One region of the Synechococcus sp. CBW1108 genome, then DNA from elsewhere that is predicted to be linked to it. Evidence: predicted binding sites of a transcription regulator. Region 1 holds the regulator's gene; each other region holds the start of a gene.

Region 1 (4,078 bases):
AGACGAGCATAGGTGCTCTTACCCAGGCAAATCACGGTGATATTGGCGGGCACTTTCATCTTCTCCAGCGCCACACCGAGGCCGTAGGAGTGGGCCGGCAGAATGAAATAGACCCCGTCCCCATCCTGATTTAGGGGTGCGGGCTCGAGGTTGGCGGGATTGAACCGCTTCGGGTTCACCACCGTGCCAGGCACGTGCCGGAAAATTAAAAACTCCTTAGCAGAGAGCCTCAGGTCGTAGCCATAGGAGGAGCAGCCGTAGCTGAGCACCGGCGAGCTAGCCGTATCCGGATCCAGGTGGCGCACCAGGCTCGACTGGAAGGGCTGAAGCATCCCGGAGGCGGCCTGCTCATTGATCCAGCGGTCGTTCTTGAGCATTGACGGGAAGGGGAAACAGGAACGACGGGGCCATCAAAAGCCCCTAGAGACCACGCCGCAGCTTGGTGACCTGGTCGGCCATGGCCATCAATTCAGGAGCCATGGCCGGGCCGGTCACAATGACATCCAGATGGACCGGACGGCGCTCCAGGGTGGCAAGCACCTCAGCTTTATCGAGATAGCCCAGCTCCACTGCCAGCCCGAGCTCATCAAGCACCAGCAGGTCTACTGCCCCACTGAGCAGCCGCTCTCGGCTGTAGGCCCACACCTGCTGCACTGCCGCTAGAGACTGGGCCGCCAGCGACTGGGCAGTCAACTCCTCAGACTGGCTGGCCGCCGGCTCCGAGATGCAGTAGGGCACCCCGGGCCGCAGCCACTGCAGGCGCCCACACAGCCAAAGGCTGCTTTCGAGCCCCTGATCCACCCCTCCCTTGAGCAACTGGCTCACCAGCACCCTGCTACCCAGGCCGGCGGTCCGCAGGGCCTGGCTCAACACCGACCCAAAACTGCCCCGAAACGGAGCCGTGTGAATCTGCAGCAGCCCCTCCTGTTGGGCTACCAGACGCAGCACGGGGGCCGGGGTGACTGGGGCAAGGGGCAAGCTGGCGGTCATGAACTCTCTGAAACGACAGCCGCTGATGGGCGACTGCGCGAAGCTGAATGTAGCGGCATCGGGTCGCTTCACAAGCATCCGACCCCATCCCTAGCGGAAACACCTGTACCAACGCCTATCGTCCCAGGGGGAGAGCCAGGAAACCGTGTGTATTGCTACAGGGATCCCTACAGGCGATCCTTAAGGTCCCGAGATATGCCAGAGCCGTAATGGTTGGCGCTACCCACGGATTCAGCCGTACCGCCAACACTCCAACCACAGGGGCCCCGGGTTCGGTGGCGGGTATGGGCAGTGCCAGTCAGGCGGGTCCCACCCTGCAGGAAGTGATCCGCGGGCTGGCCGGCAGCACTGCCGAAACAATAGAGCGGGGAAAAACTATCTTTTTCCCCGGTGATCCGGCCGAACGGGTCTATCTTTTGCGCCGCGGTGCCGTGCGCCTGTCACGGGTCTACGAATCCGGTGAGGAGATCACCGTTGCCCTGCTGCGTGAGAACAGCCTATTCGGCGTCCTCTCCCTGCTCACGGGCCAGCGCTCAGATCGCTTTTATCACGCCATCGCCTTCACCCGGGTGGAGATTGTCACCGCGCCGGCGACCTCCGTGCGCAAGGCGATCGAACAGGATGCCAGCGTGGGGCTCCTACTGCTTCAAGGTCTCTCCTCGCGGATTCTGCAGACCGAAACGATGATCGAAACCCTCACCCACCGGGACATGAGTTCACGGCTGGTCAGTTTCCTCCTGGTGCTCTGCCGCGACTTTGGGGTTCCCAGCAGCCAAGGAATCACCATTGATCTGCGTCTTTCCCACCAGGCCATCGCCGAAGCGATCGGCTCAACCCGGGTGACCATCACCCGATTGCTCGGGGATCTGCGCAACGATGGCCTGGTGCAGATCGACCGTAAGAAGATAACGGTGTTTGATCCCATCGCCCTGGCCAAGCGCTTCAGCTGAACTCCGGAGATACTGGGGCCGGTCGCAGACGCACGTGACGGGTTGGCTGCTGATCCTGACGCTGCTGGTGCTGGGCGGAGTGCTCTCCAACCTGGGCGACCGTCTGGGGAGCCGGGTGGGCAAGGCGCGGCTGAGCCTGTTCAGGCTGCGGCCCCGCAACACCGCCGTTCTGATCACGGTGCTCACCGGCAGCCTGATCAGTGCCATCTCCCTCGGCCTGATGCTGCTGGTGAGCGAACGCCTGCGCACAGGCCTGTTTGAACTCGACCAACTGGAGGAGCGCCTGGCCAATAGTCGTCGCCTGCTGGCCAGCAGTCAGCTGGAGCTCAACCGAGCCGAACAGGGCAAGCGAGATGCCCAGCAGCGCTTTGAGCAGGCCCAGGCCCGTGCCAGCAAGCTGCGGCAGGAACTGGCCCCCCTGGTCGCCCAGCGCAATCGCCTGGAGCAGGAGCGCTCCCGGCTCAACCTCGAAGTGCGGGACCGGGACGCGGAGATTGGCCGCACCGAGGCCGAATTGAGCCAGGTGCGCAAGCGAATTGCGGCGGGAGCCCAAGAGCTCAAGGATCTGGAAAGCAACCTGATCGCCCTGCGCCGCGGCGATGTGGTGATCACCAGCGGGCAAATCCTCTCCAGCGCCAAGGTGGCCCTGGAACGCCCCGAGCAAGCCCAGCAGGTGATCACGGCCCTTTTGCAGCAGGCAAACATCAACGCCTTCCGCCGGGTGTTACCGGGCCAACCACCGGATCGCCAGATCCTGCTGGTGCCCAGAAACGACATCGCCAAACTGGAGGAGCTGCTCGCCAAGCCCGGCCGCTGGGTGGTGAGCATCCTCTCGGCCGCCAACGTGCTGCGGGGGGAGCGCCAGGTGCTGGCCTTCCCCGACTTGCGGCCAAATCGACCCGTCGTCAAGGCCGGCGAGGTGCTGGCCAGCACCACGGTGGAGGGAGACCTCACCGGCCTAGATGGCATCAACCGCCGCTTGAACCTGCTGCTGGCGGCGGCCTATGCCCGCGCCCAGCGCCAGGGCACCCTGGTGGAGGGGTTGCAATTCGACGCAGCCAGCCTGAACCAACTGGGTCGGGCCCTGGGCGAAAGACCCGCTGGCCAGGTGGTGCAGCTGGAAGCCGTGGTGCTGCGCGATGCCGACACCCCCGATCCGATTGCAGTCGAGTTGCGCTGGTTGCGACCGCCGGCGGACGACATCCCGAGGGGGCCCCGGCGCCCATGACCGGCATGCAGGCGTCAGCGTTGATCGCCGGCCTCGACCCAGGCAACAGCAAATGTGGCCTGGTGCTGGCCGATGCATCCCAGGGGCAAGTCCTGGAGGCGGCAATCCTGCCTCCCCCAGCCAGCCAGGGCCTGCTGCAGGCCTGGCAGCAACGCGGCCTGGCCAGGGTGATTCTGGGCAACGGCACCGGCAGTCACCCCTGGCGCCCCCTACTGCGCCAACTCAACCTGGAGCTGACCCTGGTTGATGAGCGCGGCAGCAGCCTGGCCGCCCGCGAGCGCTACTGGGAGCTGGATCCGCCAAACCCCTGGATGCGCCTACTGCCCACCGGCCTGCGGCTGCCCCCAAGGGATATTGACGACGTCGTAGCCCAGCTGCTGCTGGAACGCTGGCTGGGGGAACCGCTGCGGCGCCGCTACGGCGAGGTGCTGCGCCAGTGGCCAGCGGATGGGTTTAAAAACGGGCCCGCACCGTGAACACATAGTCGCCGCCGGGTTCCAGCTGGTAATCCACCTTGAGCAGGTAGCGCAGCAAGGCGTCCTGGATCAGGGCCCGCCCTAGGGAGGGCTCCACACTCAGTTCGCCGCGGTCAAACGCCCAGCGGAAACTCCAGCGATACCCACCGGCACTGATTTCTCCCTCCAGCACCCGCTGGCTGAAGCTCTGATGCAGGACGCGGAGCTGGGCAGTGGTGGCGGGTAGCTGGGCCATGGACTCATGCTGGCGTGCCGTGGGGCTGAAAACCGTTGAGCCGATTCCCCGCCCGCTCCAGGCCCAGGCTTTGAATCAGACCAATCCCCGTTTCCACCTCACTGAGCACCGCCTCCAGCAGGGGCTGCTCGGCGGCACTGAAGCGCCCCAGCACGTGGCCGATGGTTTGGGCGCGGCGTTCGGCCGGATCCTCGGCGGG
Region 2 (4,078 bases), 990 kb from region 1:
GTTGACGTTGGTGAGGAAGGCGATCACGTCGTGGCGCACCTCCGCCTCGATCTCGAGGATGCGCTCCACCGAGAAGGCGGCCTTCGCCTTGATCGCCGCCAACGCTTCGGCCGGCACCCGGCCGAGCTGGCAGTTGGCTTCGGTGGCGGCGATCTCCACATCGAGCCAGCTCTGGAACTTGGCCTGTTCGCTCCAGAGGTTGCCCATTTCGGGCAGGGTGTAACGCTCGATCAAGGCCGCGAAGGCTCACATCGGGCCAATCTATTGGGGCGCTCGCTGGAGCTTGTTCAGGCCACGCTGGTGAGCCGGCGGTGTTCCACTTCCCACTGCACCTGCTGACCCCAGGCCTGCTGGCGCACCCAGCAGCGACCTCCACGGCACTGGAGCAGCTGGAAGGGCGGCAGGTCGGCGGGTTGGTTGCGCAATTTCACGAAGCTTCCCGGGTAGAGAAGCTCCACCACGTTGTTGGCCATCACTGGGGCATGGGGAAGATGGGGCCATCCTGGGTCGGGTTTGGCCATGGCGCCCTGATGCTTGGAATCTGTTCCGTTTGAGTTGTGGTTTGATCACAGAAGCGCAAGTGCCATGGGCCGCAGACAACGCCTGGATCAGGAGCTGGTGGCCCGCGGCCTGGCCGCCAGCCGCCAGCAGGCCCAGCAGCTGATCCGGGCCGGGCGGGTGCGGCTGGGCGATCGGGTGCTCGACAAGCCAGGCACGGAGGTGTTGCCGGAGGCGGAGCTGCACGTGCAGCAATCCCCCCGATTTGTCTCCCGGGGCGGGGAGAAGCTGCTCCAGGCCCTGGCCACCTTCCCCCTGGAGGTGCGGGGCCGGGTCTGCCTCGATGGCGGCATCTCCACCGGGGGCTTCAGCGATTGCCTGCTCCAGCACGGCGCAGAGCGCGTCTATGGCATCGATGTGGGCTACGGGCAGACCGCCTGGAGCCTGCGCTGCGATCCGCGCCTGGTGCTGCGGGAGCGCACCAACCTGCGCCACCTGTTGGCGGCCGATCTCTATGGGCCCGCTGACCCCTGGCCCGATCTGGCGGTGGCCGATGTGTCGTTCATCTCACTTTCCCTGGTGCTGCCCGCCCTGCTGGGCTTACTCCGGCCCGAAGCGGCCTGGGATCTGCTCCTGCTGGTCAAGCCCCAGTTTGAAGTGGGCAAGGGGCGGGTGGGCAAGGGGGGGGTGGTGCGGGATCCTGCTGCCCACTGCGATGCCATTGCGGGTGTGGTTGGAGCGGCGGCGGCTTTGGGCCTGGAGGCCTGGGGGTTGGTGGCCTCCCCACTCACCGGTCCGGCGGGCAACCACGAATACCTGCTCTGGCTGCGGCCCACTGGCCTTGGCCCCCAGGGAGCACCAGCAGACAGGGCCATCCCAACCGCTGGGGTCAACCCCGCCACCATCAGGGCCCTGGTGGCCACCACCCTGGCCCCTTGCCTTGCCGCCAAGGGCTGACCCCAGAGCTGACCCCGGGGCTCAGGCTTAGATGGCGCCGCTGTCGCGATCGCCCGTGCGGATGCGGATCACGGCGTCGATTGTGCTGACGAAGATCTTGCCGTCGCCGATTTCGCCGGTGCGGGCAGCCTCCTGGACGGCTGAAACCACCGTATCCACCTTGTCGTCATCGACGACGATCTCCAGTTTGAGCTTCTGCAGAAATTCCACGGTGAATTCCGAGCCGCGGTAGCGCTCCACCTGGCCCTTCTGACGGCCAAAGCCCCGCACCTCGCTGACGGTCATGCCCACGATGCCCGCGTTGACCAGTGCGATCTTGACGTCCTCGAGCTTGAAGGGACGAATGATGGCCTCGACTTTTTTCATGGAAGCAGCTGATGCTGATGGGAAGTCTCTCAGGTGCCCGCTGCCGAGGGCAGCTGACAGGCCTATTAGGCCCGAGTGCCGGGGCGATCGTGGTAGCTGTGGCTACCGGCCAGCACAACTGGCAGGCAGGTCTGGGCCCGTTCCTAGGATTGGCCTTCAGCCGGTTTCTGGCCGGGCCCTATCGCCTTTCCATGTCTTCCAGCCCTGCTGCCGTTTCCGATCGCACCCTCACCCCCGCCTATGGCGAGCGGGCCATCGCCGAGGCGGAGCTGATCTGTTTTGACAACCCCCGGCCGGGCCGGGCCTACGAGATCTCCATTGAGCTGCCGGAATTCACCTGCAAGTGCCCTTTTTCGGGCTACCCGGATTTTGCGGTGCTGCGCCTGATCTACCAGCCTGGCCCCAGGGTGGTAGAGCTCAAGGCGATCAAGCTCTACGTAAACAGCTACCGCGACCGGGCCATCTCCCACGAAGAGGTCACAAACCGCATCCTCGATGATCTTGTGGCTGCTACCGAGCCCCAGTGGATGCAGCTGGAGGCAGACTTCCATCCCCGCGGCAACGTGCACACCGTGGTGCGGGTGAGCCACGGCAGCCGGCTTGCCTGTTAAAGCTGGCTGAGCAGCTGGGGCAATTCGGCGGCAAAGCCGGTGAGGTTGCGGTTGCAAAGGCCCGCCACATGCAGCTGGCCCGGGCCAGGCCCTTCTTCGGCGATCGCCCAGAGTTGGCGGGTTGCCACCAGGCTGAGCCCCCCGCCGGCTAGGGCGATCGCGAAGCCTGCGTAGACGAGCGGCACCCCTGGATCTCGTTTCAAAAGGATGCCACTGGCGGGCAGCACGCTCGCCACCCGGATGGGTAGACCCTTGACCTCCAACGCTTCGCCGCCGGGGCTGATCTGGCCCAAGGGGCTGCCGTCGGCGCCGTACACCTCCACCGGTCCCTGCTCACTGCCCAGGCTGAGGAGCACAGGCTCACTGCCATCGGGGCGGGTCGGCAGCACGAGTCCCCACACCTGCTCGCCCAGCTGGGGGAAGCTCTGCAGGGGCAACTGCAGCAGCGGACTCCTGCCCAGCTGCAGGCTGATTGCCGCCAGGGCCCAGTCGGCCTGGTAGAGGGTCACCCCTTGGAAGCGCAGGGGGTGGTTCACGCTGATCTGGGCCTGTTTCAGCAGGCTGCCGCCGCTGCCATCGCCTTCGAGGATGCGCAGCTGGGAGGTGAATTGCTCTGGCCGGCCGGCCGGATCGCGCTGGATGGAGAAGTTGTCGAGGGCGAGGGTGAGCTTGCTGCTGCCCCGGCTATCCATCAGCTCCAGGCTGCGGCCGGGGGCCAGGTATTGCTCGGCACGCTGGCCTGCCACGGCCCCCCAGGCGGCCCCCAGCATCAGCACCACCATGCCGGCGTGTACCAGCAGGGGGCCAACCTTGCCCAGCAGCCCCTTGCGAGCCGCCAGGCGATCCCCCTGGCGGCGGATCTGCCAGCCCTTGCCCTGCAGCAGTTGGGCCAACTTTTCAAGGCTTGCTCCGGGCTGGTCGGTGGCGAGGCTTTCGGCCAGGCTCAGCTTGCTGAGTTGGCGCGGCTTGCGGTAGTCAATCCAGCGCAGCGATGCCCGCAGGGCGGGCCATTGGCGCCGCCAGCTGCACAGCAGCAAGGCCAGGGCCAGCCAGGCCAGTAATCCCAGAAACCAGCCGCTGGAATAGATGTGGTCGAGCTGCAGGGCCAGTACCCCTTCGCCAGGTAGCAGGCCAAGCCAGGGCTGGGGGTCGTAGAGCCGATGGTAAAACTCCGCCGTTTCCCGCTGGGGGATGGCTGTGCCCACGCCGCTGGCGATGGCTATCACCAGCAGCAGCACGATCGCCAGGCGCAGATCGGAGATCAGGGCCACCAGCCGGGGGAGGGCCTTCATCTCCAGTTGGCCACCAGGGTGACGGCCCCGGTGGTGACCAGCACCACCCCGCTGATCGGGGGCACCCATTGGCCGACGCGGCGCAGGCTGAGCAGGCCGGGCAGGCTGGCGGCGGCGGTGCCGGCCAGCAGCAGCGGCACCACCTGGCCGGCGCCAAAGCTGCTGAGCAGCAGCATCCCAACCAGGGGTTTGCCGTTCTGGGCCATCCAGGCCAGCAGCACTGCCAGCACGGGGGTGGTGCAGGGGGTTGCGGCCAGGCCGAAGGCCAGGCCAGCGGCCAGAGGTGCCAGCGGGGCAGGCACTTTGCGGCGCCAAATCTCAGGATCGGGCCCCGCGGGCAGAGGCAGCCTGAGC
Region 3 (4,078 bases), 470 kb from region 1:
AGGTCGCTGAGAGGCACACCCTTGTCATGCAGCTCAGCCAGCCTCGGGTCGGCGTCCATGGAGCCGCCGAGGAAGATCTTCACGGCTTCCACCATCTCGCCGTCCTTGCGGGTCTTGGCTCCCATCAGGCCGATCTGACCCATGTAGGGCTGGCCGCAGGCGTTGGGACAACCGGTCCAGTGGGTGCGCACCCCATGGGGCAGCTCCACCCGCCGCTCCAGCTCCTCCACCAGCTCCTGGGCCGTGCTCTTGGTGGGGATCAGGGCAAAACTGCAGTAGGCGTTGCCGGTGCAGCTCACAGCCTCGGCCTGCAGGTGGCCGGGATCGGGGCGGAAGCGCTGCAGCAGCGGCTCGGCCAACAGCGCCTCCTGGCTGGCTTCCGGCACGTTGACGATCAGGGCGTTCTGGGCCTCGGTGAGCCGCAGTTCACCGCTGCCGTACTGCCGGGCCAGACCGGCCAGGGCCAGCATCCCTTCGGCATCGAGACGGCCCATCGGCACGTGCAGGCCCATCCAGCCGAGCCCCTCCTGGGCCTGGGCATTCCAGCCGAGGCCATCCCGGGGGGCCCGTGTCACCAGGTGCGTGCCGTCGTGGGGCTGGAGCGAGGCCATCGCCTCGCCGCCGGCCAACGCCCCATAGGCCGCCTTGATCGTGTCCCTGTAGGTCTCAAGCCCCAGATCATCGATCAGATACATCAGCCGGCTCTTGTTGCGCAGCTTGCGATTGCCGTTCTGCTCGAAGTGCAACAGCACCGTGAGGGCAAAATCAGGCAGCTGATCAGCCCGCAGCCACAGGCCGAGCGGGATGGCGAGTTCGTTGCGCTGGGCTGAGAAGAAGCCGCCCACCATCACGGTGAAGCCGAGCTCGCCGGCGTGATGGGCGGGCAGGAAGGCGAGGTCGTTGTGGAGCAGGAAGCTGTCGGGAGCACCGCCGACGGCCACGTTGAACTTGCGCGGCAGGTTGCGGGGGCCATCCGGCTGGAACAGCCGCGCCTGAATCGCCTGCACGAGGGGACGCGTGTCGACGATCTCCTCGGGATCGATGCCGGCCAGGGGGTTGCCGGTGATGTTGCGCGGGTTGTCGTGTCCCGACTGGCGACTGGTTAGGCCCACCCGCTCCATGGCCTCCAACAGCGGCGCCATGTCCTCGAACAGCAGGCCCCGCAGCTGCAGGTTCTGGCGGGTGGTGATGTCGGCGCTGCCGTGCTCGCCGCAACGATCCACCGCCTCGGCGAGCAGCACCAGTTGCTCAGCGCTAACCACGCCGTTCGGGAGTCGCAGCCGCAGCATGAAACGGCCGGGGGCGACGGGCCGAAAGAAGATGCCCATCCACTTCAGCCGGATGGTGAGGGTGGCCTCGTCGAGGCTGTCCCAGCCCGCGGCGGCCAGCTCAGCCAGCTGGGGTTGCAGATCGAGGCCGCAGAGATCGGCCTTGGCCTGCTCCACCTTGGTGAGGCCGGAGCTGGGGGCAGGCGCAGCGGGGGTGCTGGAAGAGCTCATGGAAAAGGTACACGGCGCGCTAGTACACGCCCAGACAACGCGGCCGTGAACGTGACCCCATGGCACCACCAAGCTCAGCCCCGGGATCGGGAGGGGATGGAGCCGGTGAACGCCAATGAGGGATGCGTTGTCCGGAATGGGAGGGCAGCGCCATGGCGCTGCGGCTCCCCTTCGAGATGAGCTGGGATCTGCAATCACAGACCTTCACTGATCTTGCAGGCGCGGGGCAGGACCGGGTGTCGTGGTCGTTACGGATCTGTTATCCCTGACCTGGCTGGCTTCAGCGCTCCCCCAGGGCACTCCAGAGGGTGGCGGGATGGGCCACCACCGAGGCGGCTCGCCCGGCGGAAGCGGCAGGCGCCGCGTCGCGTAGCAGACCGGCCAGCAGTTGAACTCCCAGGGACCCCACCACAAACATGCCGACGAAGGCGAGGGCGACGCCGAGGGGGGAGCTGGCGCTACGGGTGGTCTGCAGCGGAGTGGCCATGGCGGAGCTGCCGAAGAACAAACTCCAGTATCGAAGCTGGATGAGGGGATTCAGAAGCGGGCGCCGGCTGGGGGGGCAGGGCTCCAGGCCCCCACCAGAGCTGATCCAGGCGCCTCAACGACGCTGTTGGGCCGCAGCTCAAGGCTCACCAGACCATGCAGGCATCCGAGCAGAAGCCCGCAGCAGGCAGCAAATCGCATCGGCGCACCCAGGTCTCAGGATCGACTGTCTCCAGCCAGGGGGCCATCGGGATGCAGCGGTTGGTACCGAACCGAAGCCGCCTGGTTCCGGCGCCAATCTTCAGGATGTCTTCCGTGTCGGTTGATACTTCTTTTCCGTTCTGGCCTTTGTTCGGTGGGGCGCACGCTGGACGATCACTGGTGACAGCATGGAGTTCTCGACCATGCAGTTCGTGCGGCCCACGCTGCCCCCTCCCCTCAGCCCTAGATGGCGCTCCCTACCGGCACCCTGCCCAACGCCTCGCCTGAGACCGGACTGAACGGCCATGCCCCTGCTGCCGAGCTTCTGTCTGGCCGGGAGCGTTTCAAGCACTATCTGCAGAAGGTGGGCAGTGGCGAGCACACCAGCCGGGGGCTGAGCCGGGAGGAGGCCGGCCATGCGATGGAACTGATGCTGAACGAAGAGGCCACGCCGGCCCAGATCGGCGCCTTTCTGATCGCCCATCGGATCCGTCGGCCCGAGCCCCAGGAATTGGCCGGAATGCTGGATGTCTACCGGCGCCTGGGGCCGAGCCTGCACAGCGCCGAGCCTGCCCTCTGCTTCAGCATGCCCTTTGACGGCCGCACCCGCACGGCCCCCATTTACCCGCTCACCGCCCTGGCCCTGAGTGCGGCCGGGCTGCCCGTGGTACTGCAGGGGGGGGGGCGCATGCCGGTGAAATATGGCGTGCCGGCCATCGAGCTGTTCGCCGCCCTGGGGCTGGAGCTGCAGGGGCTGGACCTGACCACGGTGCAGGCAGGGCTGACGCAGCACCGCCTGGCCCTGGTGCACCAACCGGACCACTTCCCGCTGGCGGAGAGCCTCACGCCGATCCGCGACGACCTGGGCAAGCGCCCCCCCGTGGCCAGCCTCGAATTGCTCTGGACCGCCCATCAGGGCCCCCACCTGCTGGTGAGCGGCTTCGTGCATCCCCCCACCGAAAGCCGGGCCTGGAAGGCCCTGGAACTGGCCGGCGAGGCGATGGCCATCACGGTGAAAGGCCTCGAGGGCAGCACCGACCTGCCGATCAGCCGCGCCTGCATCACGGCCCGGGCCCAGGGAGGTGATGGGGAGCGCCTGATCCTTCACCCGCGCGACCACGGCTGTTACGACCACGATGCCCTCTGGCAGAATCTAGAGACCTGGCGCGAGCAGGCCCTGGCCGCTCTGGGTGGCCAGGGGCCCCTGGCCACCGCCCTGATCTGGAATGCCGGGGCCTATCTCTGGTATGGCGGTGTCTGCCAGGATCTGGCTGCAGGCGTGGCCCGCGCCACAGATCTGGTCCAGAGCGGAGCGCTGCTGGATCAGCTGCGTGCCCTGATCCAGTGGAGACACGATGCTTCCTGAAGGCTCCCATCCTTGCTCCCACTGCTTCGGCTTCGAGCGCGACTTCGTCGGGAACTGGCGCTGCATTCCCCTCTGCCTACGCCGCAAGCTCGATCTCTGCGGTGTGAAACTGCGGCTCAACCACTGGCTGGCCCTCACGGAAAGCCAGCGGGATCAGCTCGTGCTCTGGCGTGACGGCCCCGACGACCTGGCGGCCCTGGCGGCCGAGCTGCGCCAGAGCACGGCGGCCATGGCGGACGGCGGGGTCACCTCCCTGCCCATCCCCCGCGAAGCCCCCTGGCAACACCCTGGAGAGCCCCCCGCTGAGGTGAGCAGCTCAGCCGCAGAGCTGGGCTATGGGCTGGGGCCTGACCAGTGGAATGGTCTCTCGGAGCTGGAGCGGTTTGCTCTCTGCAAGCTGGCCCGCCCCGGCCACGACCATCACAACCTGCCAGCGGCGCTGGTGGAGCTGTTTGCCCCGACCGGGGCCACCTCCTGAACCCTGGCGACGGCCACGGCGGCGGCCTTGAGTTCGGGCTGCCTGGAG
Region 4 (4,078 bases), 1.6 Mb from region 1:
TGAAGTAGTACTCGGCGCGGCTTTGCCAAACGGTGGTGTAGTAACTCACCAGGTCCACATTCCAGGGGGGCCTGGTGAAGTAGGTGGAGCCCCGCAGTTCCATAGCAACAGCTGCGGAGGCCAGAGCTGCGGGGGCCAGGCAGGTGGCACTCAAGTAGGTGGCGCCCAGGCAAGCCGACAGGGCCCAGCCGGGGGCAATCCGGCGGAGGGGAGGGAGCGGCACCGACGATCAGGCGAGTGGCAAAACCCTAGGTGGGGTCTGCAGAAATGGCTGGGGATCCTGGTCGCGCCGGTGGGCCACGGGAATGGCCGGCCCCTGGAGAGCGCCATCCTGGGGATCCAGGGCCGCAGTGGCCTCCAGGGCCTGGCGCAAGCGGCGGGCCGCATGGAGGGGCATGTCGCGGGGCACGCTGATTCGATCCCGCAGGTAGCGCAGGGAGGCGGCACTGCCGGGCGGCGGCGGCAGCGCCCCACCCCGGATCAGGGCAGTGAGGGCCGTTCGTAGGGGCAGATCGAAACCCGCCGCCCCCGCTGGGTTCCTGGCCAGGATCGGAGCACGGTGCTTCAACACCCGGCCCAGGGCCACAGCCGCGGAGTGGGCTGGTTCGGCCTGGCTGGTTTCCGGATCGGGCGCCTCGATCGGCCAGGGGCCCCGATCAATCCGGGCGGCCAGCTGCCGCTGGACCTCCGAGCCACTGGCGTAGCAGCCGCCCATCTGGGGCGGTAGGTCGTGGGCGTGGGTGTGAAAGTCGCTCTGGGTGCCGAGGTAGATGGGGCGCTGCTCCAGCGCAGCAAACCAACGGTCTATGGCGGGGTACTGGCGGCGCAGCAGGAAGCCTTTGTAATAAGCCAGGCTTGCCGCCATGCGCTCCACGTAGGGCACGAACACCAGATCGGCGCTGCTGAGCTCCCCCAGCAGGAAGGGGCCGGGCTGCAGCTCAAGAGCCTGCTGAAAGGCAGCGGCCATTTGGGCGAAGGCGGCCTGGGCTGAAGCCTCCTGCCGAGGCCCGAGCCCCGGCGCGCAGAGCCACTGGCACCAGGCCCGGAAAAGCAGCCGCTCCAGCTGGCGCAACTGGAGCAGTTCGGGGTCGCCCATGGCCGGCCCCAGGCTGCCGAAGGCCCGCTCCAGAGCCTCGAGGATGCGATCACTCTCGGTGATCAGGCGCCCATCGAGCTGGAGGGCGGGCAGCATGCCTGAAGGCACCAGCCCCTTGAACCAGGCCTCCTTGTCGCCGTAGCAGAACATGGTGACTTTGCGGATCCGGTAAGGGATCCGCTTTTCCTCGAGCCAGAGCCACACCTTCTGGCAGTAGGGGCACCAGGCATGGTGGTCACGGAAGAGGGTGACCCGCACGGCCTGCTCCGGCTGGCCAAAAAGACGCAGGCTGGCTTGGGCGTTGGTAGGGCCCAGGTCTGGATCCGGCTGGTCGCACGAGAGAAGCTGGAGCTCAACCCAACTCAAGGCAGCGCCTGGTTTGGCCAGGGCAGGGGCTGGGGGGCTCAATCCAGGGTGGCGTCGCCAGTTTCGCCGGTGCGGATCCGGATGGAATTTTCCACAGGGGTGACGGTGATCTTGCCGTCGCCGACTTCGCCGGTGCGGGCAGCGGCCTGAATCGCCTCGAGCACACCGGCCACCGCAGAGTCGGTGACAACCGTTGTGATCATCATCTTGGGGAGCAGGCGCGCCTCGATTTTCACGCCTCGGTAGACCTCGGTGTAGCCCATCTGCTTGCCGAAACCCTGGACAGATGAAACGGTCAGACCATTGATGCCAAGAGCAACAAGGGCCTCCTTGACCGGTTCGAGCTTTTCAGGACGGATAATGGCTTGAATCTGTTTCACGCGTTAGCAGTGGCAATCGTTTTGTTCTTAGCGAAAAGCAGGCGCTCCTTCTGTAGCAATCGATTCAAAGCCCGCCAAGGGATCCGGGCCCAGTGAAAGACCCGCATCGGCGAACCCAGCCCCAAGGGGCAAGGGCTACGAAGAACCAGGATTTCGCCTTTTACACATGTAGCTCGGAAACAATGTTCATTGCGAACATTTTAGGGATTTTGTTCAAAAACTTTGCAGGCAAGAGCGAATCAATGCTGCGAGGCTCCGAACCCCTGCCTGGGCGCAATTTGGTAACAAAACGAACATCCCATCTCCCTGTGAGAGCTCATTGTTCTCGACGTTGGGATTTCGACCATCCCCCATCTGCGCAGCCGTCCTTCTGAACTGCCCATGACCATTGCATCCACCCCTCCGAGGCGCAGACGCCTCCACGAGGCCAGCCTCTCCGAAGGTCCCATGATGTTGTTCCGCAGCATTCGCGGATTCAGCAGCAGTCGTTCCCTTGTTTGGCTGGCCTGCGTACCCCTGGCCCTTTTTGGCCTGGGTGTATTCAATCTCTCAGCCCACGCAGCCGAGCTTCCGGAGCTCACTCCGGCATTCCTTGCCAACAATCTCTTCCTGCTGATCAGCGCGATTCTGGTGATCTTCATGAACGCCGGTTTCGCCATGGTGGAAGCCGGGCTATGCCGCCAGAAGAATGCAGTAAACATTCTCTTCAAGAACCTGCTGGTCTTTGCCGTAGCAGTTAGCGCCTACTGGTTCATCGGCTACAAGCTGATGTACAACGCAGATTGGGTAATTCCTGGCTGGTTGAAGTTCGGGGGCACTTTCTTTGACCCAACCGTCACCCCTGAGATGGTGACCGATGGCAGTTTGGTGCCAAGCATTGATTTCCTCTTTCAGGCTGCCTTCGCTGGCACGGCCGCCACGATCGTTTCAGGTTTGGTGGCGGAACGGATCAAACTGACCACATTTGTAATTTTTTCCATTTTCCTGGTTGGCATCATCTACCCAATCATGGGTAGCTGGCAGTGGAACTTCCCCGATGACGCGGGGCTCGGTGGTGGCTGGCTAAACAACTTAGGATTTATCGATTTTGCCGGCTCCACCGTGGTGCACTCGATGGGTGCCTGGGCTGGGTTGATTGGCGCCATCATCCTTGGCCCCCGGATCGGCAAATTCATCGATGGCAAGCCCCAGGCGATTCCTGGCCACAACATGGCCATCGCCACCTTGGGCTGCCTGATCCTCTGGATCGGCTGGTATGGCTTCAACCCCGGCTCCTGGCTTTCGATGGGAGCAGAAGTTCCCTTTATTGCCGTCACTACCACCCTCGGAGCCGCAGGTGGTGGCATCGCCGCCACCCTGGCCTCCCAGCTGCCGGGTTTCGGTCCAGACAAGCGCCCGGGCAAACCTGACATCACCATGACCATCAACGGCATTCTTGCCGGTCTGGTAAGCGTCACCGCAGGCTGCGACGGGGTTTCGATGACTTCGGCCTGGGTGATGGGTTTCATCGGAGGCATCGTGGTCGTCTTCTCGGTGGCAATCATTGATAACCTCAAAATCGACGATCCAGTCGGAGCCTTTTCCGTCCACGGAACCTGTGGTATCTGGGGAACCCTGGCGGTGGGCCTTTTCAACACCGACAAGGGCCTATTCACCGGCCATGGCTTCTCCCAGCTAGGCATTCAGTTTGTCGGCTGCCTGGCCTATGCAGTGGTCACGATCGTTGCATCGTTGCTTCTCTGGTCAATCATCGGCGCCTTCTTTGGCGGTATCCGGGTTGACGCTGAAGAAGAAACAGTGGGTCTCGACATCGGCGAACACGGCATGGAGGCCTATCCAGACTTCGCCGCTGCGGCCAAGTAGGGATTCAGCCAAGCCACTCAACCAGCAGCCCGCGGCCAACCGCGGGCTTTTTTGTGCTCGAAATATTGGGCGCAAACATTTGGCGGAGTGCTCCAGACCATGCCGAACTAAGCAGCCAGCCGGCGTTTGCGCAGGTCGTCGGCCAGCATCACCACCAGGGGCGCCAGTAACACCAAGGGGCCAAGCCTGGCATCGAAAGGGGTCATGGCAAATTGGCCGGAAAGGGGTGGCCAGCCCAGCAGCAAGGCCGTGAAACCAACCTCCACCCCAACCCCTAGCATGAGAAGGGGGTTGCCCAGCCATGGCCGCCGCCCCAGATCAGCCAGGGCGGAGCGCCTCTCACTGCGGCAGGCCAGTGCGGCGCCGATCTGGC

What was found. The regulator NtcA, encoded in region 1, controls nitrogen genes in cyanobacteria. The targets are predictions, from matches to a motif close to GTANCNNNNGNTAC.
Region 2: queF (preQ(1) synthase) is a predicted target of NtcA. The motif match lies at 1,914-1,927, and genes of this name have one in related genera.
Region 3: H8F27_RS06960 (anthranilate phosphoribosyltransferase family protein) is a predicted target of NtcA. The motif match lies at 2,301-2,314, and genes of this name have one in related genera.
Region 4: H8F27_RS00565 (P-II family nitrogen regulator) is a predicted target of NtcA. The motif match lies at 1,895-1,908, and genes of this name have one in related genera.

Annotation. Positions count from the first base shown of each region.
Region 1 covers NZ_CP060395.1:1,759,562-1,763,639, reverse strand. Annotated here, with positions in the region: gene dcd (dCTP deaminase) at 1-377, opposite strand, end outside; gene H8F27_RS09475 (cob(I)yrinic acid a,c-diamide adenosyltransferase) at 421-990, opposite strand; gene ntcA (global nitrogen regulator NtcA) at 1,275-1,940, shown strand; gene H8F27_RS09465 (DUF3084 domain-containing protein) at 1,975-3,168, shown strand; gene H8F27_RS09460 (resolvase) at 3,165-3,644, shown strand; gene H8F27_RS09455 (DUF3146 family protein) at 3,622-3,879, opposite strand; gene pth (aminoacyl-tRNA hydrolase) at 3,884-4,078, opposite strand, start outside.
Region 2 covers NZ_CP060395.1:767,373-771,450, reverse strand. Annotated here, with positions in the region: gene purB (adenylosuccinate lyase) at 1-234, opposite strand, end outside; gene H8F27_RS04130 (hypothetical protein) at 288-473, opposite strand; gene H8F27_RS04125 (TlyA family RNA methyltransferase) at 586-1,455, shown strand; gene H8F27_RS04120 (P-II family nitrogen regulator) at 1,483-1,821, opposite strand; gene queF (preQ(1) synthase) at 2,013-2,432, shown strand; gene H8F27_RS04110 (cytochrome c biogenesis protein ResB) at 2,429-3,724, opposite strand; gene H8F27_RS04105 (cytochrome c biogenesis protein CcdA) at 3,721-4,078, opposite strand, start outside.
Region 3 covers NZ_CP060395.1:1,293,983-1,298,060, forward strand. Annotated here, with positions in the region: gene H8F27_RS06945 (ferredoxin--nitrite reductase) at 1-1,499, opposite strand, end outside; gene H8F27_RS06950 (hypothetical protein) at 1,780-1,986, opposite strand; gene H8F27_RS06955 (hypothetical protein) at 2,037-2,186, opposite strand; gene H8F27_RS06960 (anthranilate phosphoribosyltransferase family protein) at 2,434-3,552, shown strand; gene H8F27_RS06965 (nitrate reductase associated protein) at 3,542-4,030, shown strand; gene H8F27_RS06970 (molybdopterin oxidoreductase family protein) at 3,973-4,078, opposite strand, start outside.
Region 4 covers NZ_CP060395.1:92,847-96,924, forward strand. Annotated here, with positions in the region: gene H8F27_RS00555 (DUF2808 domain-containing protein) at 1-223, opposite strand, end outside; gene H8F27_RS00560 (glutathione S-transferase) at 230-1,504, opposite strand; gene H8F27_RS00565 (P-II family nitrogen regulator) at 1,501-1,842, opposite strand; gene H8F27_RS00570 (ammonium transporter) at 2,224-3,705, shown strand; gene H8F27_RS17350 (cation-translocating P-type ATPase) at 3,813-4,078, opposite strand, start outside.